DNA from 2 places in the Nitratireductor kimnyeongensis genome. Region 1 is predicted to be linked to the other one. Evidence: predicted binding sites of a transcription regulator. Region 1 holds the regulator's gene; the other holds the start of a gene.

The links. The regulator LexA, encoded in region 1, represses DNA repair genes until DNA is damaged. The targets are predictions, from matches to a motif close to TGTTCNNNNTGTGTTCNG.
Region 2: a site for LexA is predicted at 9,182-9,199, ahead of KW403_RS05795 (helicase-related protein). Genes of this name have one in related genera too.

What each region holds. Positions count from the first base shown of each region.
Region 1 is NZ_CP078143.1:3,740,251-3,752,095, reverse strand. Features, by position in the region: gene KW403_RS17805 (ATP12 family chaperone protein) at 35-826, shown strand; gene KW403_RS17800 (YggT family protein) at 857-1,219, opposite strand; gene KW403_RS17795 (sodium:solute symporter family protein) at 1,287-3,098, opposite strand; gene KW403_RS17790 (DUF4212 domain-containing protein) at 3,111-3,380, opposite strand; gene KW403_RS17785 (hypothetical protein) at 3,561-4,199, shown strand; gene glnA (type I glutamate--ammonia ligase) at 4,256-5,665, opposite strand; gene KW403_RS17775 (P-II family nitrogen regulator) at 5,738-6,076, opposite strand; gene KW403_RS17770 (NAD(P)H-hydrate dehydratase) at 6,358-7,884, shown strand; gene lexA (transcriptional repressor LexA) at 7,960-8,679, opposite strand; gene KW403_RS17760 (MarC family protein) at 8,778-9,410, opposite strand; gene gyrA (DNA gyrase subunit A) at 9,642-11,845, shown strand, end outside.
Region 2 is NZ_CP078143.1:1,228,914-1,240,758, reverse strand. Features, by position in the region: gene KW403_RS05840 (cupin domain-containing protein) at 42-377, shown strand; gene KW403_RS05835 (hybrid sensor histidine kinase/response regulator) at 412-2,844, opposite strand; gene KW403_RS05830 (polyprenyl synthetase family protein) at 3,066-3,986, opposite strand; gene mtgA (monofunctional biosynthetic peptidoglycan transglycosylase) at 4,111-4,887, shown strand; gene rpmF (50S ribosomal protein L32) at 5,039-5,221, shown strand; gene KW403_RS05815 (ACT domain-containing protein) at 5,282-5,707, opposite strand; gene phaR (polyhydroxyalkanoate synthesis repressor PhaR) at 5,750-6,361, opposite strand; gene KW403_RS05805 (acetyl-CoA C-acetyltransferase) at 6,663-7,847, shown strand; gene phbB (acetoacetyl-CoA reductase) at 7,956-8,675, shown strand; gene KW403_RS05795 (helicase-related protein) at 9,343-11,845, shown strand, end outside.

The DNA of each region.
Region 1 (11,845 bases):
CGCAAAATCGAAATCTTGAACCATATGTAGTCCCATGCGTGACCTTTTGAACGATCTGGAAAACGGAAAGACCCCGGCGGAGCTTGATCCCGTTCGACGCGCGCAAAGCGCCATCAAAAAGCCCTTGCCGAAGCGTTTTTACAACGACGTGACTGTAGCCTCAGGCGAGGAGGGCGGTTTTAGCGTTCATCTGGACGGAAAGCCTGTTCGCACGCCGGGAGCAAGTCCCGTTGTTCTTCCCAATGAGGCAGCGGCTCTTCTTGTTGCCGGTGAGTATGATGCGCAGGGCGAGTATATCGACCCGGCAACCATGCCGGTGACGCGGCTCGTCAATACGGCGGTTGACGGTGTTGCCGTTCATTCCCAGGCGGTGCTGGAAGATGTGCTGCGCTATGCGACAGGCGACTTGGTCTGTTACCGCGCGCCGTCTCCCGAACGCCTCGTGGCGTTGCAGGCCGAAGCTTGGGACCCGGTTCTGGATTGGGCGCAACAGCACATCGGCGCGCATTTTGTTCTTGCCGAGGGCGTGATTCATGTGGAGCAGCCGCGTGAAGCCATTGCCGCGGTGAACATGTATCTACGCCAGAAGAACGAGCCCTACCGCCTGGCTGCCTTGCATGTCATGACAACATTGATGGGGTCGACCCTGCTGGCATTGGCCGTCGAGGCGAAGGCACTTGTCCCTGCGGCGGCATGGAAGGCAGCGCATGTGGATGAGGACTGGAATATATCACTCTGGGGCGAGGACAGCGAGGCTGCAACGCGGCGCGCGTTCCGCGAACGTGACATGATGGCGGCTGCCGCTCTGCTGGCAGCACTTGATTGAATTGCGGCAAGGCCGCTCCCTGCTGTGGTCTCAATTGCGGCCACCCAGCATCTGATAGAGGACGCCGGCGATCTCGCTTTCCAGCGGAAACGACAGCATGCCCATGACCGAATAACCGAGCAGCCAGGGCATCAGGTAGAAGCGGATCATGAAGAAGAACCAGGCGACATAGACCGGCACCAGCGGCTCAAGCAGAAAGCCTGGCGTGACGGGGCGGAAGAGTTTCAGGATCGGGTTCGTGACGCGTACGAAAAAGCGCATGAAGAAGAAACTGGAATCCTCCGGCAGGAATATGCTCATGGCCGCGCGTCCGATCAGCGTCCACATGATAACGCCGAGAATGTAGTCGAGCGCCAGAACCCAGATTGGAAATGCAGCCATCGTTCCCTGCATGTAGTTTTTCTCCCGACATGATGAGGGGGCGGGTTGCCCCGCCCCCATTTCTCAGATCTTAGCGTGATCAGTGCTTGTCTGAAAGAATGGCGGGACCGGTTGGCACACGAGTCTCCTCTACCATGCGCTGGATCTCCTCGTCCGGAGCTGGCGTCAGCAGTGTGACGACCACCATCGAGACCAGGCTGACAGCCATTCCCACAATGCCGAAGCGCAGATGGTCAAGGCCGAACCATGGCGTGCCACCAGTGTAGACGTAGTAGAGATAGAGGCTGCCGGCCGTGAAGCCTGCCGCCATGCCGGCGATTGCCCCCGGCCTGTTTGCCCGTTTCCACCACACGCCGAGGGCGAGCGGGAAGAAAAGACCCGAACAGGCGAAGCAGAAGGCCCAGGCAACCGCGCCCAAAATGCCCGTAAGCTGCAGGGAAGCAATCAACGCCCCGAGAGCGCCGATGCCCAGAAGCAGAATGCGGGCCACGATGAGTCGAACCGCCGTATCAGCCTTCGGATCGATGATCTTGTAGTATAGATCGTGGCTGAGTGCGTTGGCTATTGCCAGGAGCAGACCGTCCGCAGTCGACATGGCCGCGGCCATTCCGCCGGCGGCAACCAGTCCGGAAATCACATAGGGAAGTCCAGCGATCTCCGGGGTTGCCAGAACGACGATGTCAGGCCGCATGAAGAACTCGTTCAGTTGCAATATGCCATCGGCGTTCTGGTCGGCAATCGCAAGAAAGCCGACGCTTGACCAGTTCTGGATCCATGCCAGCGACGCCACTTCCTCGAAAGGCTTGCCGATAATGGCGGTGGGCAGATTCGGATCAAGAAGCTGCAGCTTTGTGAGTGTCGCCAGAGCCGGTGCCGTAAAATACAGAAGGAAGATGAACAGCAGCGACCAGGCCACGGATTTGCGCGCCGACCGAACGGTCGGTGTGGTGAAGTAACGCATGAGAATGTGGGGCAGGGAAGCCGTGCCGCACATCATGCAAAGGGCAAGCGTGATGAATTTCCATTCCGCATAATCACCCACCGGACCCGTATGCGGTGTGGTCAGCACCGATAAACCTGGAATGGCTTCGGCTGGCGGGTTCAGACCGTACTGAGCCTCGAAATTCGCCATGTTTGCAGCCGCTTCGCCATAGGTGAAGTGCGGGATTATCCCAAAGCCCTGAGCATTCGACATCCATATCACGGGAACGAGATAGGCGATGATCAGCACGATGTATTGTGCCACCTGTGTCCATGTGACGGCCCGCATGCCACCCAGCATGGAACATAGCAGGATGCCCAGAAGGCCGAACCAGACACCATAGGAGAACGGGATGTGAAGCGCGCGTGCTGCGATGGTGCCTGTGGCGTTGATCTGCGCTGTCACATAGGTGAACGACGCCACGACCAGGACGATCACGGCGCAGAGGCGGGCGAGATTGCCGCCGTACCGGGTGCCGATGAAGTCGGGCACAGTGTAACAGCCGAACTTGCGCAGATATGGCGCCATCAGAGAGTTGACGAGCACATAGCCGCCGGTCCAGCCGACGATGAAGGCCATATAGCCATAACCGCCGAAATAGACGCCACCGGCAAGCGCGACAAACGATGCGCCGGACATCCAGTCGGCTGCGGTCGCCATGCCGTTGTAAACGGCAGGAACCTGCCGCCCGGCTACATAATAGGCGTCCACTTCCATGGTGCGCGAAAGCCAGCCGATAAGGGCGTAGATCGCGATGGTGAAGGCGACGAACAGGATTCCGATCGTGTCGGCCCCCACACCTAATTGCTCCAGAACCGCCATCAGCAGGATGAAGGCAAGGAACCCACCGGTGTATATCGCGTATACCCGGCCGATATTGTCGATGAACCGTCCTTGAATCAAAGCCATACCGGTTCCTCCCTATTCTTCTTCGCCAAAGCCGAACTCGTCGTCGATGGCATCTTGGCGCCAGTTCTGCACCCAGATGATGACAACAAAAGCGATCAGCGAACCTTGGGCGATCATGTAAAAGCCGAAGGGGAAGCCAAGAAACGTGAATTGATTGAGTGTCGAAACCATTGCTGGAACGACAAGTGAGAAGAAAGCCCACAGGGCCAGAACCACGATTGTCAGGTTCCTGGTTTTGGCCCAGTAACGATCCCTCACATCACCTGCGTCATTAGCGGACATGGTGTCCTCCTCCCTAAAAACGTCAGCGACGAAAGTCGTTAACTGCCGCCATTGCGGTTCTGTGGATTAGGAATCACAATGGCATGTCTCAAGCATTGGGCATCTTCTGAGCAATGAAAATCGAGACATTGGTCGTATGACAGGAGGATGTGTCTTATGGGAATTGCCTGGACCAGGGGGATGGCCTATCTGCGAGAAGCCGCGGCTAGGCTCACCTTCAGGCGTGACAACGCGCCAATCAATACGGTGGAGGCGCTTTGCACTTTCAACGCCACGCGCTCCTCGTTCGTCGCTCAGAAAAAGCTTTACGGATACCTGAAGGCACGCATGGGCACGCGTTACCCCTCCATGTTCGAGGATGAAGTCTTCATCCAGTCCATCAACGTGGCGAAAGTCCATGTCTTTGCCGCATGTCTTTCCGACCTCGTCATCCATACGGTGTCGAAAGTGGCAGCGGCAGCTGGTTTCGAAACGGACGAGGCGAGGGCGCTTGCACGCCATTGCCACGAATTTGGGCTTGATCATCACCATCAGGCTTTGCCTGAACCTGAGACCGTGAACCAATGGCGCGACGCCTTCGAAGCGCGCATCGCCGAGGTTCATTGGAACAATGCCGCGGTCGACGGGGACACGTTTTCCCAAAGCCCAAAAGCGCTCTTCAAATGGGCGCCCATCGCCGACCAGTTGAAGCGTCACGACAGGGAGATTGTCGAAAATTCGATCCGGTTCGCTTTCTCAGAGGTCACGCGGGCGTTTCGTGAACGCGCGGATCTGACAGCACTGGCGAAGGCTTGGCGAAATCAGCCCACCGGAAGCTGAACAAGAAAGGGCCCCGTCCGTGGACGGGGCCCCGCAATCGCCTTGGGAGGAGCGATTTAGACTGAGTAGTACATCTCGAACTCGACGGGATGCGGCGTCATTTCGTAGCGCAGCACTTCCGCCATCTTCAGCTCGATATAGGCGTCGATCTGGTCATCGTCGAACACGCCGCCCGCTTTCAGGAAGCCGCGGTCCTTGTCGAGGCTCATCAACGCTTCACGGAGCGAGCCACAGACGGTCGGCACTTTCTTGAGCTCCTTCGGCGGCAGGTCATAGAGGTCCTTGTCCATTGCCTGGCCCGGGTGGATCTTGTTCTTGATGCCGTCAAGGCCTGCCATCAGCATAGCGGCAAAGGCGAGGTACGGGTTTGCGCCCGGATCGGGAAAGCGGACCTCGACGCGCTTGGCTTTCGGCGAGGAACCGAAAGGAATACGGCAGGACGCGGAGCGGTTGCGTGCCGAGTAGGCAAGCAGCACCGGAGCCTCGAAGCCCGGCACCAGACGCTTGTAGGAGTTGGTGATCGGGTTGGTGAATGCGTTGATCGCCTTGGCGTGCTTGATGATACCGCCGATATAGAACAGGCAGTTTTCCGAAAGGCCTGCATATTCATTGCCCGCGAAGGTCGGCTTGCCGTCCTTCCAGATCGACTGGTGCACATGCATGCCAGAGCCGTTGTCGCCATAGATCGGCTTCGGCATGAAGGTGGCTGTCTTGCCATAGGCATTGGCAACCTGATGGACGCCGTATTTGAACTTCTGAACGCTGTCGGCGCTCTTCAGCAACGTTTCGAACTTGATACCCAGCTCGTGCTGCGCCGCCCCAACCTCGTGGTGATGCTTCTCGACGATGACGCCCATCTCGGTGAGAACCGTCAGCATTTCCGAGCGCATGTCCTGTGCCGAATCGATCGGCGGAACCGGGAAATAACCACCCTTTACGCGCGGGCGGTGACCGAGGTTTCCGGTTTCATATTCCGCATCGTCATTGGACGGCAATTCGCTGGAATCGAGTTTGAAACCCGTGTTGTAGGGGTCGGCCTTATACTTCACGTCGTCGAAGATGAAGAACTCCGGCTCCGGGCCGACATAGACGGTGTCGCCAATGCCTTCGGCCTTCAGAAAGGCTTCCGCCTTCTTTGCCGTGCCGCGCGGGTCGCGATTGTAAGCCTCGCCAGAGATCGGATCGAGAATGTCGCAGAAGATCGCCATGGTCGACTGGGCGAAGAACGGATCCATGTGAGCCGTATCGGTCTCCGGCATCAGAACCATGTCGGATTCGTTGATGGCTTTCCAGCCGGCGATCGACGAGCCGTCGAACATTACGCCGTCCGCGAACATGTCCTCGTCCACGGCGGAGACATCCATGGTGACGTGCTGCAGCTTGCCTTTGGGATCCGTGAAGCGCAGATCGACAAACTTCACGTCGTTTTCTTTGATCTGCTTCATGATGTCTTGTGCAGTGGTCATATTCGCCTTCCTATTTGCGATGGTCTTGCCTGATGATCCCGAAGGTTTTCCGGGAAAGAGAATGGATGCCGATCAAACGGCGTCGGCACCGGTTTCGCCGGTGCGGATGCGGATGACTTCCTCGACATTCGTCACGAAAATCTTGCCGTCGCCGATGCGGCCTGTTTGGGCGGCCTTGCGGATCGCCTCGATCGCCGCATCCACGGTTTCGTCGGGCAGAACGACTTCGATCTTCACTTTCGGAAGAAAGTCGACGACATATTCTGCCCCGCGATAGAGCTCGGTGTGCCCCTTCTGGCGCCCAAATCCCTTCGCCTCGATCACGGTGATGCCCTGAAGGCCGATTTCCTGAAGGGCTTCCTTCACTTCGTCGAGCTTGAAGGGTTTGATGATCGCTTCGACCTTTTTCATGCCTCGGTGGCCTCCAAATGAGTTCAGGAACGGTGAGCCCGCGCCCCCTTGTTGTTCCGGTTCGAATAAAGCACGAAACATGCCAACTCTGATTAGAGCCTTGCATGAAGCATGCCAATCGCTGCATTGTGCCACCCGAAAGGCATAATCACACGGGTTTTCAGGCTGTGACTTGTTGCGCGCGGCGCTCCGGGAAGCATCAATGAACAGACACGGTGCTCAACACAGTGTGTAGTCTGCTTAAAAAATATGCAATGCGCTGAAGAAAGCGGCAGAATGTGATGCATTTGGAGGTAGTCACGCCTGAAGAGATGGGCAGAGTGGACCGTGCCGCCATCGCCCCCGGACCGCACGCCGGGTATGGTCTGATGAGGAATGCGGGCGCGGCGGTGGCAGGCGAAATCCTCGCTCGCTATGCAGAGGCAGAAGGCTTCTTCGTCTTGTGCGGCCCCGGCAACAATGGCGGTGACGGCTATGTCGTTGCGCGCCTCCTGGCTGAACGAGGTCTGGAGGTTCGCGTTTTCGCCGATGCCGGACCGGCCACGGGCAGCGATGCCGCGCTCGCGCTTGGCGACTGCCCGGTAAAGCCGGAGCCATTGTCGGCCTTCCAACCCAGACGGGCTTGGCTCGTGGTTGACGCATTGTTCGGTGCGGGTCTGAAGCGCCCCGTGGAAGGAGGGGAAGCCGCCATCATTGCAGAGGTGAGCAATAGCGGGCTTGCTGTGGTTGCCATCGATCTGCCAACCGGCTTATGCGGGTTGACCGGAAAGCCGCTCGGGTCAGCCTTTTCAGCGGACCTGACTGTCACGTTCTTTCGTAAAAAGCGCGGACATCTCCTCGTGCCGGGGAGGCAAATTTGCGGTGATCTTGTCGTAGCGGATATCGGCATTGCCGACAGTGCGCTTCATGCTGTCGGCTGCAAGGTTTGGGAAAACCAGCCTCCGTTGTGGCGGCCAATCTGGCCGAAAATCACCGCAGGCACCCACAAATATTCGCGTGGTCATGTGGCGGTGGTATCCGGTGGGGCCATCACGACCGGGGCAGCGAGACTTTCAGCGCTCGCAGCGGCGCGTGCGGGGGCAGGTGCCGTGACAGTGCTTTCGCCCGCCAACGCGCTTTCGATCAACGCTATGCATCTGACGTCGATCATGTTGCGCAAAGCAGATACGGTGAGCGAGTTGCAGGCATTTCTTGTTGACCGCAAACCCTCCGGGGCCCTCCTGGGACCAGGTGCCGGCACAGGTGGGCGAACGCGCAGTTTCGCACGCGCGCTTCTCGATCAGGCGACTGAAGCGAGCGGGCTGGTCTTCGATGCAGACGCGATCACTGCTTTTCGTGACCGGGCGGATGTGTTTTTTGGAATGATCAGGGCTTCCGCCGGCAAGGTGGTTCTCACGCCGCATGAAGGCGAGTTCGCCCGACTTTTTCCCGAACTTCAAGACGGAACAGGCGTTTCCAAAGTGCAGCGCGCCCAGGAAGCGGCCGAGCGATCGGGCGCAACCCTTGTGCTCAAGGGATTTGATACGATCGTGGCGGCACCCGACGGGCGGGCCGCAATCAATGTGAATGCCACCCCGCATTTGGCGACCGCTGGATCTGGCGATGTGCTGTCGGGAATTATCGCAAGCCTGATGGCTCAAGGGATGCCGGCTTTTGAAGCGGCGTGTGCGGGGGTGTGGGTTCATGCAGAAAGCGGTCGAACATTCGGGTATGGATTGGTCGCCGAAGACCTGCCGGATCTGCTGCCAGAGGTGTTGCAAAGATTGTTTTATAAGAAGGTGACCCCGTCAGCCCAAGCGAGATCCTGAGCGAACTCCTGGCCGCATTCATGAAACAGGGAACCAGGCGGGGTAGGCAAAACAGACGCCCCTCCGCCAGCAGGTTCAATAACGCCGCATCAAGCCAACCAGCCGTCCCTGAACCTTTACCCTATCGGGACCGAATATCCGTGTCTCATAAGCCGGATTGGCGGCTTCGAGGGCGATGGACGCTCCCTTGCGACGGAAACGTTTCAGGGTCGCTTCTTCCTGATCGACCAGGGCGACGACGATCTCGCCGGGATTGGCGGTCTGGGTTTCGCGGATAATCACCGTGTCGCCATCGAAGATGCCGGCCTCGATCATCGAGTCGCCCTTGACCTCCAACGCATAGTGATCGCCCCCACTCAGCATGTCCGGAGGCACGGCGATGGAATGGGTCTGGTGCTGAATGGCATCAATAGGAACGCCCGCAGCAATGCGCCCCATGACCGGCACAGACACGACACCGGCAATGGCGTCATCGTTGCTTGCTGCCGGCTTGGGCGGGGCAGGAGGCGCTTTGCCGAGACTGCCCTCAATGACGCTGGGCGAAAACTTGCGTGCGCCGGCATTCAGGCCCGGTGCAATCGAATCGGGCAGGCGCAACACCTCCAGGGCACGAGCCCGGTTGGGGAGCCGGCGGATAAAGCCGCGCTCCTCAAGAGCGGTGATCAACCGGTGAATACCCGACTTCGACGCAAGGTCCAGCGCCTCCTTCATTTCATCGAATGAAGGCGGGATTCCAGTCTCCTTCAGCCGCTCCTGGATGAACAGGAGAAGTTCGTGCTGCTTGCGGGTCAGCATGGGCGCCACCGAGAATCAGTTAAAAACAAAACCAGAACATACTCTATATGTTCCAGTTGTGTTCCGCAACTCCCGGTGTTGTCGTTCGACGTCTGCCGTCACGGCGCGCTGAACAGAGCCTTTGCGCCATCGGCTACGAACTGCACGGCAAGAGCTGCAAGGATCACACCGAGAAGTCTCGTCAGTATCGATCGTCCTGTCTCGCCGAGGAAATGGTCGACGCGGTCTGCAAGTGTGAACACCGCATAGGTAATGGCGATGGTCGTCAGAAGAATTCCCAGCAATGCTGCGGTGCCGACGAGGCCGCTGAAGGATCCGGAAAGAAGCACGGTGGCAGAGATCGCGCCTGGACCGGCAATCAGGGGAATTGCCAGCGGAAATGCGGCGATGTTTCGGATCATGTCTCGGGTGATTGCGCGTTCAGCACTCTTTTCATGCCGCTCCTGGCGACGTTCGAAGATCATTTCGAAAGCGATGAAGAAGAGGAGCAGTCCGCCGGCGACGCGGAACGCCGGGAGCGTGATACCAAACACGGAAAGTATGGCGCTGCCGGCCACGCCAAAGAGGGCTAGGACCGCAAAGCCGATAGTTGCGGCCCGGACGGCGACCTGATTGCGCTCAGATCGATTCATCCCGACCGTCAGCGCGAGAAAGAGCGGTGCCAGGCCCGGTGGGTCCACGGTGACCAGCAGTGTGACGAACGCGTTGAATAAGGTCTCGTAACCTGCCATCGGGGCCTCCCTTGAGACTGTCTAACCCAGTTGGGAGGCTTCAGAAAAGCTCTGATTATCAGCGTGTGTGTGGATGCTGCGGCAATTTGTCATCGACGCCATTCACAGACCACCCATATGCGTCTGAAATTGCGTTGGATTTCCTCGGCGCCAATCTCTGCTCCGATTGGAGAATCAATGGCGCTTCATATATAAGAAGTCAGTGATTCCTTATTTTGTGTGTGATCCGATTTGACTGACCAGACAACGCCGACCGGACCGGGCGAGCCCGACGATATCGAGCCGATTTCCATCATCGAGGAGATGCAGCGCTCCTATCTCGATTACGCGATGAGCGTTATCGTGAGCCGCGCTCTCCCGGATGCGCGCGACGGTTTGAAGCCGGTGCATCGGCGCATTCTCTACGCCTCTCACGAAAGCGGTTATCACTGGAACCGCAAATATGTGAAATCGGCACGTCCTGTCGCCGATGTGATGGGTAAGTATCACCCCCATGGCGATGCGGCGATCTACGATGCGCTCGTGCGCATGGCTCAGCATTGGTCCATGCGCCTGCCGCTGATCGACGGACAGGGCAATTTCGGTTCCATCGATGGCGATCCGCCTGCTGCGATGCGCTATACCGAGTCGCGATTGACGAAGGGGGCTCACGAGCTTCTCGAGGATATCGACAAGGAAACGGTCGATTTCCAGGACACGTATGATGGCTCCGGCAGCGAACCCAAGGTTCTACCGGCGCGCTATCCCAATCTCCTGGTCAATGGCTCGGGCGGCATTGCCGTCGGCATGGCGACCAACATTCCTCCACACAACCTGTCGGAAGTCATCAATGGCTGCGTGGCCATGATCGACAATCCGGCCATCAGCCTGCCTGAGCTGCAGGAGCTGATTCCGGGCCCCGATTTCCCCACCGGAGGCCTGATCCTCGGACGATCCGGCATCCGCAGCGCCTATGAGACCGGTCGCGGTTCCATCATGATGCGCGGCAAGGTCGCGATCGAGCCGGCGCGCAACGATCGCGAAGCCATCGTGATCACCGAGATTCCCTATCAGGTGAACAAGGCCTCGATGATCGAAAAGATGGCCGAACTGGTGCGCGACAAACGCATTGAGGGCATCTCTGACATTCGAGACGAAAGTGACCGCCAGGGCTACCGTGTTGTGGTGGAACTGAAGCGCGATGCGGTTGCCGACGTGGTCTTGAACCAACTTTACCGGTTTACGCCCCTGCAGACCTCGTTCGGTGCCAACATGGTCGCGCTCAATGGCGGCAAACCGGAGCAGATGAACCTGCTCGATCTGCTCAAGGCCTTTGTATATTTCCGCGAGGATGTCGTCAGTCGGCGTACGAAATATCTTCTGCGCAAGGCGCGAGACCGCGCCCATGTGTTGGTTGGCCTGGCCATTGCCGTTGCGAATATCGATGAAGTGATCAAGCTTATCCGCCATGCGCCGGATCCGCAGACAGCGCGTGAGCAATTGATGGAGCGTCGCTGGCCAGCGGCTGACGTGGAAGCGCTGATCCTTCTGATCGACGATCCGCGGCATCGGATCAACGATGACGGCACCTACAATCTTTCCGAAGAGCAGGCTCGCGCAATTCTCGAACTGCGTCTGCAGCGCCTGACGGCACTCGGTCGCGATGAAATCGCCGACGAGTTGAATCAGATTGGCGCGGAAATCAGCGATTACCTGGAAATCCTGGCATCGCGCGCTCGGATCCAGCAAATCGTCAAGGATGAGCTCATTGCCGTCCGTGACGAATTTGGCACACCTCGCCGGACAGAGATCACGGAAGGTGGCGCTGACCTTGACGATGAGGACCTGATCCAGCGCGAGGAAATGGTCGTCACGGTCACGCGCAAGGGGTATATCAAGCGTGTGCCCCTTTCGATCTATCGGGCACAGGCGCGCGGCGGCAAGGGCCGCTCGGGCATGTCCACCAAGGACGAGGATTTTGTCACGCGTCTGTTCGTGGCCAACACGCACACGCCCATCCTGTTCTTCTCCTCGCGCGGCATCGTCTACAAGGAAAAGGTCTGGCGCCTGCCAATTGGAACACCGCAGTCGGTGGGCAAGTTCCTGCGCAACATGCTGCCGCTCGAAGAGGGCGAAAGCATCACCACGATCATGCCGCTTCCCGAGGACGAGGACAGCTGGGGTGCGCTGGACGTGATGTTCGCGACGACCCGTGGAACGGTGCGCCGCAACAAGCTTTCGGATTTCGTGCAGGTCAACCGCAATGGCAAGATTGCCATGAAGCTGGACGATCCCAACGACGAAATTCTTGGCGTTTTCACATGTACGGAAGATGACGACGTGCTTCTAACGGCAGCATCGGGGCAGTGCATTCGCTTCTGCGTAACCGATGTCCGTGTCTTTGCCGGTCGAAACTCCATCGGCGTGCGTGGCATCAATCTTTCTGAAGGCGACCG
Region 2 (11,845 bases), 1.3 Mb from region 1:
CCCGGCTTTGCGGGGGTCGGAGGAAGAAGGGAACAGCCATAATGTTTGAGATCATTCGCCACTCTGAGCAGAAGCCGAGCCCCAAGGGGACGGTGACATTCGAGGGGGAGCCCTATGGCGGTCAGGTCTCTATGTTCGTGATGAACAGCCCGCCCGGCCACGCTACCGGCCTGCACAAGCATCCCTATTCGGAGACCTGGGTGCTGCATTCGGGTGAAGCCGAGTTTACGGTCAACGGTGAAACCGTCCGGGCGCATGCGGGTGACATCGTTGTCGTTCCGGCCGATACACCCCACAGTTTCGCAAATGTCGGACGCGACCGCCTAGACATCGTCTGCATTCACGCGTCAGGGCGTATCCAGCAGGAAAATCTTTGACGGTTGAAGCTCCTTCAGGCTTCGCAAGCCCATCTTAGGCGCTCGCAGAAAGCCGCTGAGTGTCGTTTCGCCAGTGGGTGATCTTGTCAGACAGTTTCTGGGGGGAGATCGGTTTGGGCAGGTAATCGTCCATGCCGGCACCCAAACACTTCTCCCTGTCGCCCCTCAAAGCATGGGCGGTGATGCCGATGATGGGTGTGTGCGTGCCATTGGCGGCTTCCAGTTCACGGATCGCAGCCGTCGCCTCGTAGCCGTTCATTTCCGGCATTGAGACATCCATAAGAACCAGTCCGGGTTTCAATGTGCGCAGCATCTCGACTGCTGTCTTGCCGTTGCTAGCGATCCTGTATTTCAGGCCCATCCCATCGAGAATCTGACTGAACACGAGCTGGTTTACTTCGTTGTCCTCAGCCACCAGCACATCGAGCGGCCCGCTGTTCCCGCGTGAACCTGACAGGCCTCGCTCAAGTGGCGTAGAGGCGTGGATTTGAATCGGTTTGGTCTGAGCGGGAGCTTCGGGGTGGTCCTGCGCGGGGAGGGCGCGGCTCACCTGCATCACGGAAACCAGTGTTTCCAGAAGCATTGAGGCACGGGTGGGCTTGTTTAAGTGAGCGGCAATTCCGCATTCGCTCATGAGGCGGGCGGTATCGGTCTGGTCGACCGATGTGAGAAGAACGAGCGGAATGCCGGCGAGCGATAGATCCGCTTTGATCTTCTTGGCGACATCAGCGCCATTCATTTCGGGCATCTGGTAGTCGAGAATGACACAATCCACCCGCGCATCAAGTTGGGCTGAACGTTGAAGGAAGGCGAGGCCAACGGCGCCGCTTTCTGCAGCCGCGCACTCAAAGCCCCAGCTGTTCAGTTGCTCCAGCAAAATATCGCGGTTGATCGGGTTGTCATCGATGACAAACACGCGTGCCCCCGAAACATCCACCGGCGCAGTCACCTGGGCGGCATTGGCCGCGTCTACGGCAAACGGAACGGTAAAGACGAATGTAGAGCCTTTTCCCACCTCACTGGATGCTTCGATTGAACCACCCATCAGTTCGGCAAGCTTTACGGCGATCGCCAATCCCAGCCCCGTTCCTTCGTGGCGACGAGTGGACGATGAATCGACCTGTGCGAATTTGTCGAAGACCACGTCCAGCTTGTCTTGAGGAATGCCGATTCCGGTGTCTTCCACCCGAACTGTGACCTGGGTGGTTTCCCCGTCCGATCTCCCCGAGACGTCGATCAGGACATGGCCGCGCTCGGTGAATTTCACGGCGTTGCCAACCAGATTCGTGGCGATCTGGCGGAACCGGCCCACATCGCCAATGAAGGAGGCGGGAAGCTCCGGATCCACACGAACGATGAGCTCCAGGTCTTTTTCGGCCACGCGGGAGGAGACAAGAGCTGCCACATCTTCAATGGCCTCGCCAAGCCTGAACGGCGCTTCGTCCAGCTTCAACTGGCCGGCATCGATCTTCGAAAAATCGAGAATGTCGTTGATGATGGTCAACAGAGCGGTGCCCGATTTGACGATTACGTCAACGAACATGGCCTGGCGTTGGTCAAGATTCGTGCGCGCCAGCAGTTCTGCCATGCCCATGACACCGTTCATGGGCGTGCGGATCTCGTGGCTCATATTGGCTAGGAATTCTGACTTCGTTCGGTCCGCCGACTGCGCTTTTATCTTTTCGGCTGCGAGCGAGATATTCGCGCTGTGCAGATCCTGATGAGCTTTCGAGATACGACGGATCATCGGCTCGAAAATGCGGAGCGCAAGGATGAGGCTCGCTGTCACCATAGCCACGGCGACGCCAAAAAGACCCCACTGGAGGGTGCCATGGCTTTCTATCATCCCAGAATTGAGAAGATCGGAGATGCGTTTCAGTTCCGGGCGCACCTGGGTGTTGGCGAGCGTCTGGAGCTGTTTGAACACACGTCGCGCCGTCGCATTGTCATAATCGGTAAAAACCTCAAGCCTGTTGGCGAGTGAGATGATATCGCGGATCTGTGTACGGAGCGGGACCTCTCCAGTCTGGCCAAGCCAGATATGACGTACAGAAGCGGGGACGGCATGGCCCGTGATATCCGTGGCGGTGGGCATCGTCTGCGAGATAGGTGCGCCTGTATCCAGTCCAACTTGAAGATTGGTCAGGCGCTGACTTTCCAATGTTGTGACTTCACCGCTGACCGCGAATTCGAGCGCCTGATAGGCGTCGTTCAGTCGCGTCAGCGCCAACTCGAGTTCGCTATGGCTCGATTCTGTCTCTGATGCGTCACCACCCGAACGAAGCTCGGCCTGCTCCAGGCGCAGGGCATTGTGAATCACATCATTGGTGGCGTCGGCCATGTGACTGATGAATGCGCCGAAACGCACCTGATTCTTGGTGGTCTGCGTTTGCCACAGCAAGAAACCGGTTCCGAACGCGACTGCGATGACGAATCCGGCAAGCAGCACGAACAGGCGTCCGCGCATATATTGTTGTGTCCCCAGGGTAGGCATTGCTGATCCCAAGACGTCCCCATTTTCCGTAAGAATTGAACATCCTGATTAATGCCCGATTAACGCTAAAAGAATGGGTTTATACATGACCCTGCGGCCAGCGGGCATGAATGAGCAGTCATGTTGGAAGAACAACAAAGCAAGACAGATCGCGCCGTCGCGCGTGTTTAAGAAAATGTCGGCGGGAAAAGCCTTTATTTCTGCCGATTGGCCACAAAACGGGCGGCTTCGCGCAGTGTCTCGGCACGTTCGCCAAACGGCTCAAGAAGCTCCTCGGCCTGAGCGACGAGGCCATTGAGTTGACGGCGGGTCCACTCGATTCCATGCAGGCTTGCCAAAGTTGCCTTGCCAGCGGCGGCATCTTTGCCGGTCGCCTTACCCATCGTTTCGCTGTTGGACGTGAGATCGAGCAAATCGTCGGCCAGCTGGAAGGCGAGGCCGATGGCAGAGCCGAACTCAGCAAGCCTTTCCGTTTCTAGAGGTTGCGCACCCCCTACCAAACTGCCGGCCTCGCAGGCAAAGCGAATGAGGGCGCCCGTCTTCATGGATTGCAGAAGAAGTATTTCTTCTTCCTTGAGGCTCGAGCCTTCTGCAGCCAGGTCCAGTGCCTGGCCTCCGGCCATGCCGCCCATGCCAGAAGCGCGGGCCAATCGGTTGACAAGCGTTAGCTTCGCCTCGGCAGTGAGATCCGTTTCGGAGGCGCTAATGATGTCGAAGGCGAAGGTGAGGAGACTGTCACCGGCCAGGATCGCAGCGGCTTCGTCGAAAGCGCGATGAACAGTGGGTTGGCCCCGCCGCAGATCGTCATCGTCCATTGCGGGCAGATCGTCATGGACGAGAGAGTAGCAGTGGACGCATTCGAGCGCGGCCGCCACGCGCAGTGCAGCGCTCTGTTTGTTTGTCTCAAACAGTGCGGCAGTCTCGAGAACGAGGAAAGGCCGTAAGCGTTTGCCGCCATTCAGGACGCCATGACGCATGGCCATCAGCAGACGTTCGGGTCGATGCAATTCGCCTTCGAGCGTTCGAGGAGCGAGCAGATCGTGCAGCGTGTTCTCCACCAGACTTGCGCCGGCGGCGAGTTTGATCTCGAAGGGGAGGGTCGGTGTCTCTTCCATGCGCGGAGCGATGCCGTTATTGGGCGTCGGGGTCAAGTCCGATTGTTGGTGCCATTGCGCCGCAGGCATTGGAGCGCTATGCGGAAAGCAGTTTTTGTGGCGTGTTAGATGCGGGGAAACAGGATTGAGCGGCCCGACAGTCGATCCCGAAAAAAAACCGTCGACCATGGGCAGCCGGCGTCGTGGCCGCAGCGTTAAAGTGCGGGCTGGATCCGCGCGTGGCTGGAGAAGGCGGCTTTTCCGCTTTATCGTGACAATGCTCGTCGTGCTCGCCTTGATACCGGCCGGATTGACGCTTCTTTATAAAGTCCCGTTTGTTCACCCTCTTTCCACATTGATGATGCGCGATCTCGCGACACTTCAAGGATATGACCGCCGCTGGACTGCGCTCGATGAAATGGGGACGCTAATCCAGCATTCCGTCATGATGTCGGAAGACGGGCAGTTCTGCGCGCATGACGGGATCGACTGGGCCGCTTTGAACCTCGTCATCAACGATGCGTTGTCGGGCGAAAAGGCACGGGGTGCCTCCACCATACCGATGCAGACAGTGAAGAATCTATATCTATGGCAGGGCCGATCCTTCGTGCGGAAAGGTCTGGAGCTGCCGCTGGCATTTTATCTCGATCTTGTCCTTTCCAAGCGACGTATCCTGGAAATTTATCTGAATATCGTCGAATGGGGCCCAAACATTTATGGAGCGGAGGCCGCGGCGCAACACTATTTCGGACGGCGGGCTTCCGAGCTTACGCGCCGTCAGGCAGCGCTGCTGGCGGTGACGTTGCCCAATCCGCTGGAGCGGAATCCGGCAAGGCCATCCGGCGGTCTCAATCGGCTGGCTGCAAACATTGAGCAGCGGGCGCGCAAGGTAGGCGGTTATGTGGGGTGTCTGAAACCCTGATTGCGGCGATTCTCCAAAAAATGTGCTGCGACCCACTGGCCAAAGGCCGTTTTGACGTGTATAGGCACGCCGACTTCCAATTCCCGGCCGAGATGCTGGGCCCTGGATCAAGGGGCCGCAACGGCCTTTGACTGATTAGCGGAGCAGGACAATGGCTGTACCAAAAAGGAAAACGACGCCTTCGAAGCGCGGCATGCGCCGCTCGGCCGATGCCATCAAGGCACCGACCTATGTCGAAGACAAGAATTCGGGCGAGCTGCGTCGTCCGCACCACATCGACCTGAAGACCGGCATGTATCGCGGTCGCCAGGTTCTGGAGCCGAAGGACGCATAAGCGACTTTCTCCAGTGAATTGCGAAAAGGCCGGTCTCTGACCGGCCTTTTTCTTTTGGGCTTACTCGTTCACCGCATTCGCCTTGGCGCGCTGTTGAACGTTGAGAAGGACCGAGAGGGCCTTTTCCGCCAGCTTCTCGGGCACGAAGATATGGTCGTGATGAAAAGCGGCGATCATATTACAGGGGATATTCTTCTCTGCCAGCGCCGTGGCGACGGACCCGGTTAGTCCCACACCGTCGAGCGCCGAATAGACGTTAAGAACGATCCGGCGCATCGGCATGTCTGTGTCAAAGCCATGTGCTCTGGCCTGTTCGAGGGAGAGGACAAGCGTCACCCCTTCCTCTTCCTTGAAAGCGCCGAGGGCGTCCTTAAGGAGTTCTCCAGCGGTATCCTGGCGGGCGGTGCAGAAAACATAGACGCCTTCACTCAGCACCGGCCTCAGGCCTGAAAGCATAGAGTGCCGCTCGCGAATGGGATCGGTCATATCGTGCAGCCGAAGGGGGGGCAGATGGGGAGGAGCTTCAGGTTAGGAATCGCCCATTGAATCAATCTTGCGCTGCATGGCCGCGATCTGCTCACGTAAATCTTTGAGATCGTCGGAACGGTGTGTGTCATTGCCCGCGTCCCTTTCCGGAGCTGCGGGTTGCTCCGAAGCACCAGGCATCGGTGTGAACATGCGCATGGCATTTTGAAACATCTCGATGTTTCGGCGCGTCTGCTCTTCCACCATTTTCATCGGAGCCGACATGCCAATCATGTCTATTGAGGAGGTCCCAAAGGCCTTGTTCATCTGCTCACGCATGCGCTCCTGCTCTTTCGAGAAGGCCATCATGGATTGTTCGAGGAAGCTTGGAACAACCATCTGCATCTGATCGCCGTAAAAGGCGATGAGCTGGCGCAAGAAAGAAACGGGTAACATGTTCTGGCCGTTGCGGTCGTTCTCCAGTTCGAAAATGATCTGGGTGAGAACCGAATGGGTGATGTCGTCGCCGGACTTCGCGTCCTGCACGACAAAGTTTTCATCGCGTTTCACCATTTCAGCGAGATCTTCCAGCGTCACATAGGTGCTGGTGCCGGTATTGTAGAGACGGCGATTGGCGTATTTCTTGATGACGATCGGGTCGTCCTTGGCTGGCATTACTGACCTCCCCGTAGCACGGTGTCTATGGCATCGAATACGGTCGTCTCTTCCGTCGACCTGGAAAAACGATGCCTTGGATTCAAGGACCAGGGGCAGGATATGCGCAAAATCCGCTCGAATGAAAGCGGTTTTCGCAGTGGCGAAGACGCGGCCGCTTTTCTTCAGCGGAGTGCAACAGTTGTTGCGGTGCACACTACCGTTTGACTCCTAACTTATTAGCCGCGACAAATGCGGACAAGGTCAGTCCGTTGTGCGGGCTGCGCATTTTGCATATCGCCTTTGTTAGGGAGAAGCCTTCATGTCGACAACTGAAGCCATCGTCGTCGCCAGCGCCGCTCGGACCCCGGTTGGTTCCTTCAACGGAGCTTTTGCCACTGTGCCAGCGCACGAACTGGGCGCCACTGCCATCAAGGAAGCGCTTTCGCGCGCTGGCGTGGCAGCGGAGGAGGTGAATGAAGTCATTCTGGGGCAGGTTCTCACCGCGGGGCAGGGGCAAAATCCGGCGCGACAGGCGTCGATCGCCGCTGGCCTGCCGAAGGAGACAACGGCCTGGGTGCTCAATCAGGTCTGTGGTTCGGGCTTGCGCACCATCGCCATCGGCATGCAGCAGATTGCAACCGGCGATGCCGACATCATCGTGGCCGGCGGGCAGGAATCCATGACGCTCTCGCCGCATTGCGCATATCTGCGTGCCGGTGTGAAGATGGGTGATTATGCCATGATCGACACGATGATCCGCGACGGCCTTTGGGACGCCTTCAACGGCTATCATATGGGCATCACGGCGGAGAATGTGGCGCGGCAGTTTCAGATCACGCGTGAGGAGCAGGACGCCTTCGCGCTGGCGTCGCAGAATAAGGCGGAGGCCGCTCAGAAGGCCGGGCGCTTCAAGGACGAGATCGTGCCGGTGACCGTGAGGAGCCGCAAGGGTGAAACCATCGTCTCCGAAGATGAATACATCCGCCATGGCGCAACGCTCGAGGGGATGCAGAAGCTGCGCCCGGCCTTCGACAAGGAGGGCACCGTGACGGCAGCCAATGCATCCGGCATCAATGACGGTGCTGCCGCGGTGGTTCTCATGCGCGAAAGTGAGGCGGAGCGCCGTGGTTTGACGCCGCTCGTACGCATTGCCTCCTGGGCGACGGCAGGTGTCGATCCCGCGATCATGGGTACGGGGCCGATCCCTGCCTCGCGTCGTGCACTGGAAAAGGCTGGCTGGAAGGCGGAAGATCTCGACCTGGTCGAAGCCAATGAAGCATTTGCCGCACAAGCCTGTGCCGTCAACAAGGATATGGGTTGGAACCCGGAGATCGTGAACGTGAATGGCGGTGCGATCGCCATTGGTCATCCGATCGGGGCTTCGGGCACCCGCGTCTTCAATACGCTTGCTTTCGAGATGCGGCGTCGTGGCGCCAAAAAGGGTCTCGCAACGCTGTGTATTGGCGGCGGAATGGGCGTCGCCATGTGCGTGGAAGCGCTGTAGATTGTTTGCCGGCGCGCGGTGGTAGACGCCGCGCGCCAGCCGGCTTATCGCTCAGGCACAACGGGGCGAAGGCGGAGGGGACAGTTCATTTTCAGGGAGGCGACCTGCATGAAGACGGCACTTGTTACCGGTGGGACCCGTGGCATCGGTGCGGCAATAGCAACAGCTCTTAAGGAAGCAGGCTATCAGGTCGCGGTAAATTATGCGGGCAATGACGAGGCGGCAGCGCGGTTTGCCAAGGAAACCGGTATTGCCGCCTACAAATGGTCGATTGCCGATTACGATGCGTGTGCCGAAGGTGTGGGGAAGATCGAGGCCGACCTCGGCCCGGTCGACGTTCTGGTCAACAATGCTGGAATCACACGCGATGTGATGTTTCACAAGATGACGGTGGAAGACTGGCGCGAGGTTGTCGATGTCAATCTCAACGGCGTCTTCAACATGACGCATCAGGTTTTTGCCGGCATGCGTTCACGCAGGTTCGGCCGGATCGTCAATATCTCTTCCATTAACGGCCAGAAGGGCCAGATGGGACAGGCCAATTATTCGGCGGCAAAAGCAGGCGAAATCGGTTTCACCAAAGCGCTGGCCCAGGAGGGCGCCCGGTTCAACGTGACGGTAAACGCGATTTGCCCGGGTTATATCGCCACCGACATGGTGATGGCCGTCCCAGAAACCGCGCGCGAGAAAATCATTGCTCAGATCCCGGTGGGGCGGTTGGGCGAGGCCTCAGAGATCGCGAGGTCTGTCATGTTTCTGGTGTCGGACGACGCCGGTTTCGTGACCGGGTCGACATTGACCGTCAATGGTGGACAGTACTTCGTCTGAAGAAAGAACTGCCGTGATGTGCGCCTGATTCCCCGGGCGTTGAGAGAAAAGCGCGCGCCGTGTTTCGCCTGCTTCTGTGCCGAATTGAAACAATTTGTTTAACGCGGCGTTCATCCTGTCGTTTCCTGTCTGTGGATAAGCTGTTCCTTATCTGTCGAAAGGTGGTGGAAAACACCAGATGTAGGGGTGAACATATCAAGAACATTCCGATATCACTGATTCGTCGCCGATTCGTTCCGGGTTTGGTCGAAGTGTTAACTCGATACTCTTTGATGTGCCGGGGGACCGTTAACGGTTCTGCAAATTTTCCTAACAAAATCTTATGTTTGTTCGGAGGGGAGAAGTACGCTCTTCGGCTTGCCGTTCAAAAGTTAACGCTCACCGCAGATTTCCCACCAGTTGTATGACGCACCGATTCAGCATCTAGGTGACGTCGCTTTGCATGGCACAGTATGTGGGGGTGAACAAAGCAGGAAACGTTGGAAGTCAGTGATTCGTCGCTGATTCGTTCCAGTCTCGTTCCAAACCTTAACAGGACTATCGATTCCGCGACCGTTTTGGCAGCCTTTGTCGGCGGAGTGTCAGTCTTGCCTTGGAATGCGGAGGCAAAGCGTGCTAACCCGTGTGCTCGCCTTTTTTCGCTGAGGTAGACGGCTTTCCGGGCCCTATGAATTTCCAGAATCAGAACGCCAGTCCCCGGTCACTATCGGGGCGCAACGTCACAGCCATCCTCGGCCCCACCAATACGGGCAAGACGCATCTCGCCATTGAGCGGATGGTGGCGCATTCGAGCGGCATCATCGGCCTCCCACTGCGCCTTTTGGCGCGCGAGGTTTATACGCGCGTGGTTGCTAAGGTGGGCGAACAGCATGTGGCCCTGATCACCGGTGAGGAAAAAATCTCGCCGCCCGGAGCGCGCTTCTCCGTTTGTACGGTGGAGGCGATGCCACGCGAGGCGGATGTGGCCTTCGTTGCCATTGATGAAGTGCAGCTTGCCGCCGATCTCGAGCGTGGGCATATCTTTACCGACCGTATTTTGCACCTGCGTGGACGCGAGGAGACGCTGCTGCTTGGTGCCGGTACAATGCGCGGCATTCTGGAAAAGCTTCTGCCGGGCCTTTCCGTCATCACCAGGCCGCGAATGTCGGTCCTCACCTATTCCGGCTCACGCAAGATCACCCGGTTGCCTCGCCGCTCGGCGATTGTAGCGTTTTCCTCTGACGAGGTTTACGCGATTGGCGAATTGATCCGCCGCCAACGTGGCGGTGTCGCCGTGGTGCTTGGCGCATTGAGCCCGCGCACCAGGAACGCTCAGGTGGCGCTCTATCAATCCGGCGATGTCGATTATCTCGTGGCGACGGATGCAATCGGCATGGGGCTCAATCTCGATGTCGATCACGTTGCCTTTGCGCAGAACCGCAAGTTCGATGGATTCCAGTATCGCGATCTCAATCCGGCAGAGCTGGGCCAGATCGCCGGACGTGCAGGCCGTCATTTGCGGGACGGCACGTTTGGTGTGACAGGCCAGGTGGATCCGCTTGCCGATGAACTCGTCCATCGCATTGAGGCGCATGAATTTGATCCGGTCAGGGTGCTGCAATGGCGCACCGCAGCGTTTGACTTTTCCAGCCTCGACACGCTGAAAGCATCTCTTGATACGCCTCCTCCGGTTGAGGGGCTCACCCGCGCACTGCCTGCTGCGGATGCAAAAGTGCTCGAATTCCTGTCGCGCGATGAAGATATTCGCAAGTTGGCGGAGGGGCGCGAACGTGTCGGGCTACTGTGGGAAGCCTGCGTGCTGCCCGATTACCGGCGCATCGCACCGGCCCAGCACGCGGAAATTGTTGGTGCAGTCTTTTCTGATCTGGCGCGAATGGGCCATGTCGATGAAGACTATATGGCTGAACAGGTCAAACGCGCCTCGTCCACCGAGGGGGACATCGACACTTTATCACAGCGGATCGCCCAGATCCGCACATGGACATTTGTCTCGCATCGACCCGGATGGTTGGCCGACGCGACACACTGGCAAGAGAAAACACGAGAGATTGAGGACAGTTTGTCCGATGCGTTGCATGAGCGATTGACGAAACGCTTTGTGGACCGCAGGACTTCCGTGCTCATGAAGCGCCTGAGAGAGAATGCAATGCCGGAAGCAGAAATCAGTCCCGTTGGCGAAGTCCTTGTCGAGGGGCACCATGTTGGTGAGATGCTAGGGTTCCGCTTTACTGCCGACCGTTCAGCGGAAGGCGAAGACGCCCGGGCCGTCAAGGCAGCGGCGCAGAAAGCGCTCGCGGCCGAGTTTGAAACCCGCGCGGAGCGTTTTGCTTCCTCGGGTAATGGAGATTTGGCGCTGGACTCCGATGGCCTGCTACGCTGGCTGGGGCAGCCTATTGCCACCCTTGTGGCCGGTGAGGATGCGCTGAAGCCGCGCATCGTTCTGCTGGCCGACGAGCAGTTGACCGGACCCGCGCGCGACAAGGTTGCCGCCCGTGCCGAGCGCTTTGTGACCTACCAGGTTGAATCGCTCTTGAAGCCATTGGTTGATCTGCGCGATACGGAAAGTCTGTCGGGGATGGCGCGTGGGATCGCCTTCCAGCTTGCCGAGAATTTTGGTGTTCTTAACCGCCGCACCGTGGCCGAAGATGTGCGCGCTCTGGATCAGGATGCACGTGCTTCGCTCCGCCGTTTGGGTGTGCGCTTCGGCGCGTACCACATCTTTGTCCCGGCGCTGATCAAGCCGGCGCCGGCGGGTCTGCTGTCGCTTCTCTGGGCGCTGAAGAACGATGCCAAGGACAAGCCGGGCTATGGCGATGTGGTGAATGCGCTTGCCGCGGGGCGGACGTCCATTGTCACCGATCCGGCATTTGAGAAAGCGTTTTACGGTCTTGCCGGTTATCGCAATCTTGGACGCCGTGCGGTGCGTGTCGATATTCTTGAGCGTCTTGCAGACCTCATTCGTCCCGCGCTGTCGTGGAAGCCGGGATCGGGCGCGCGGCCGGAAGGTGGTTATGACGGCGCTGCCTTTGTGGTCACGCCGGCAATGATGTCCATTCTTGGTGCGACCGCTGATGATATGGAAGCAATCCTCAAGGGGCTGGGCTATCGTGGAGAGCCAAAGTCAGCCGAAGAGGTGGCCGCACATCTGAGGGCGCTGGACGAGGCGGCTG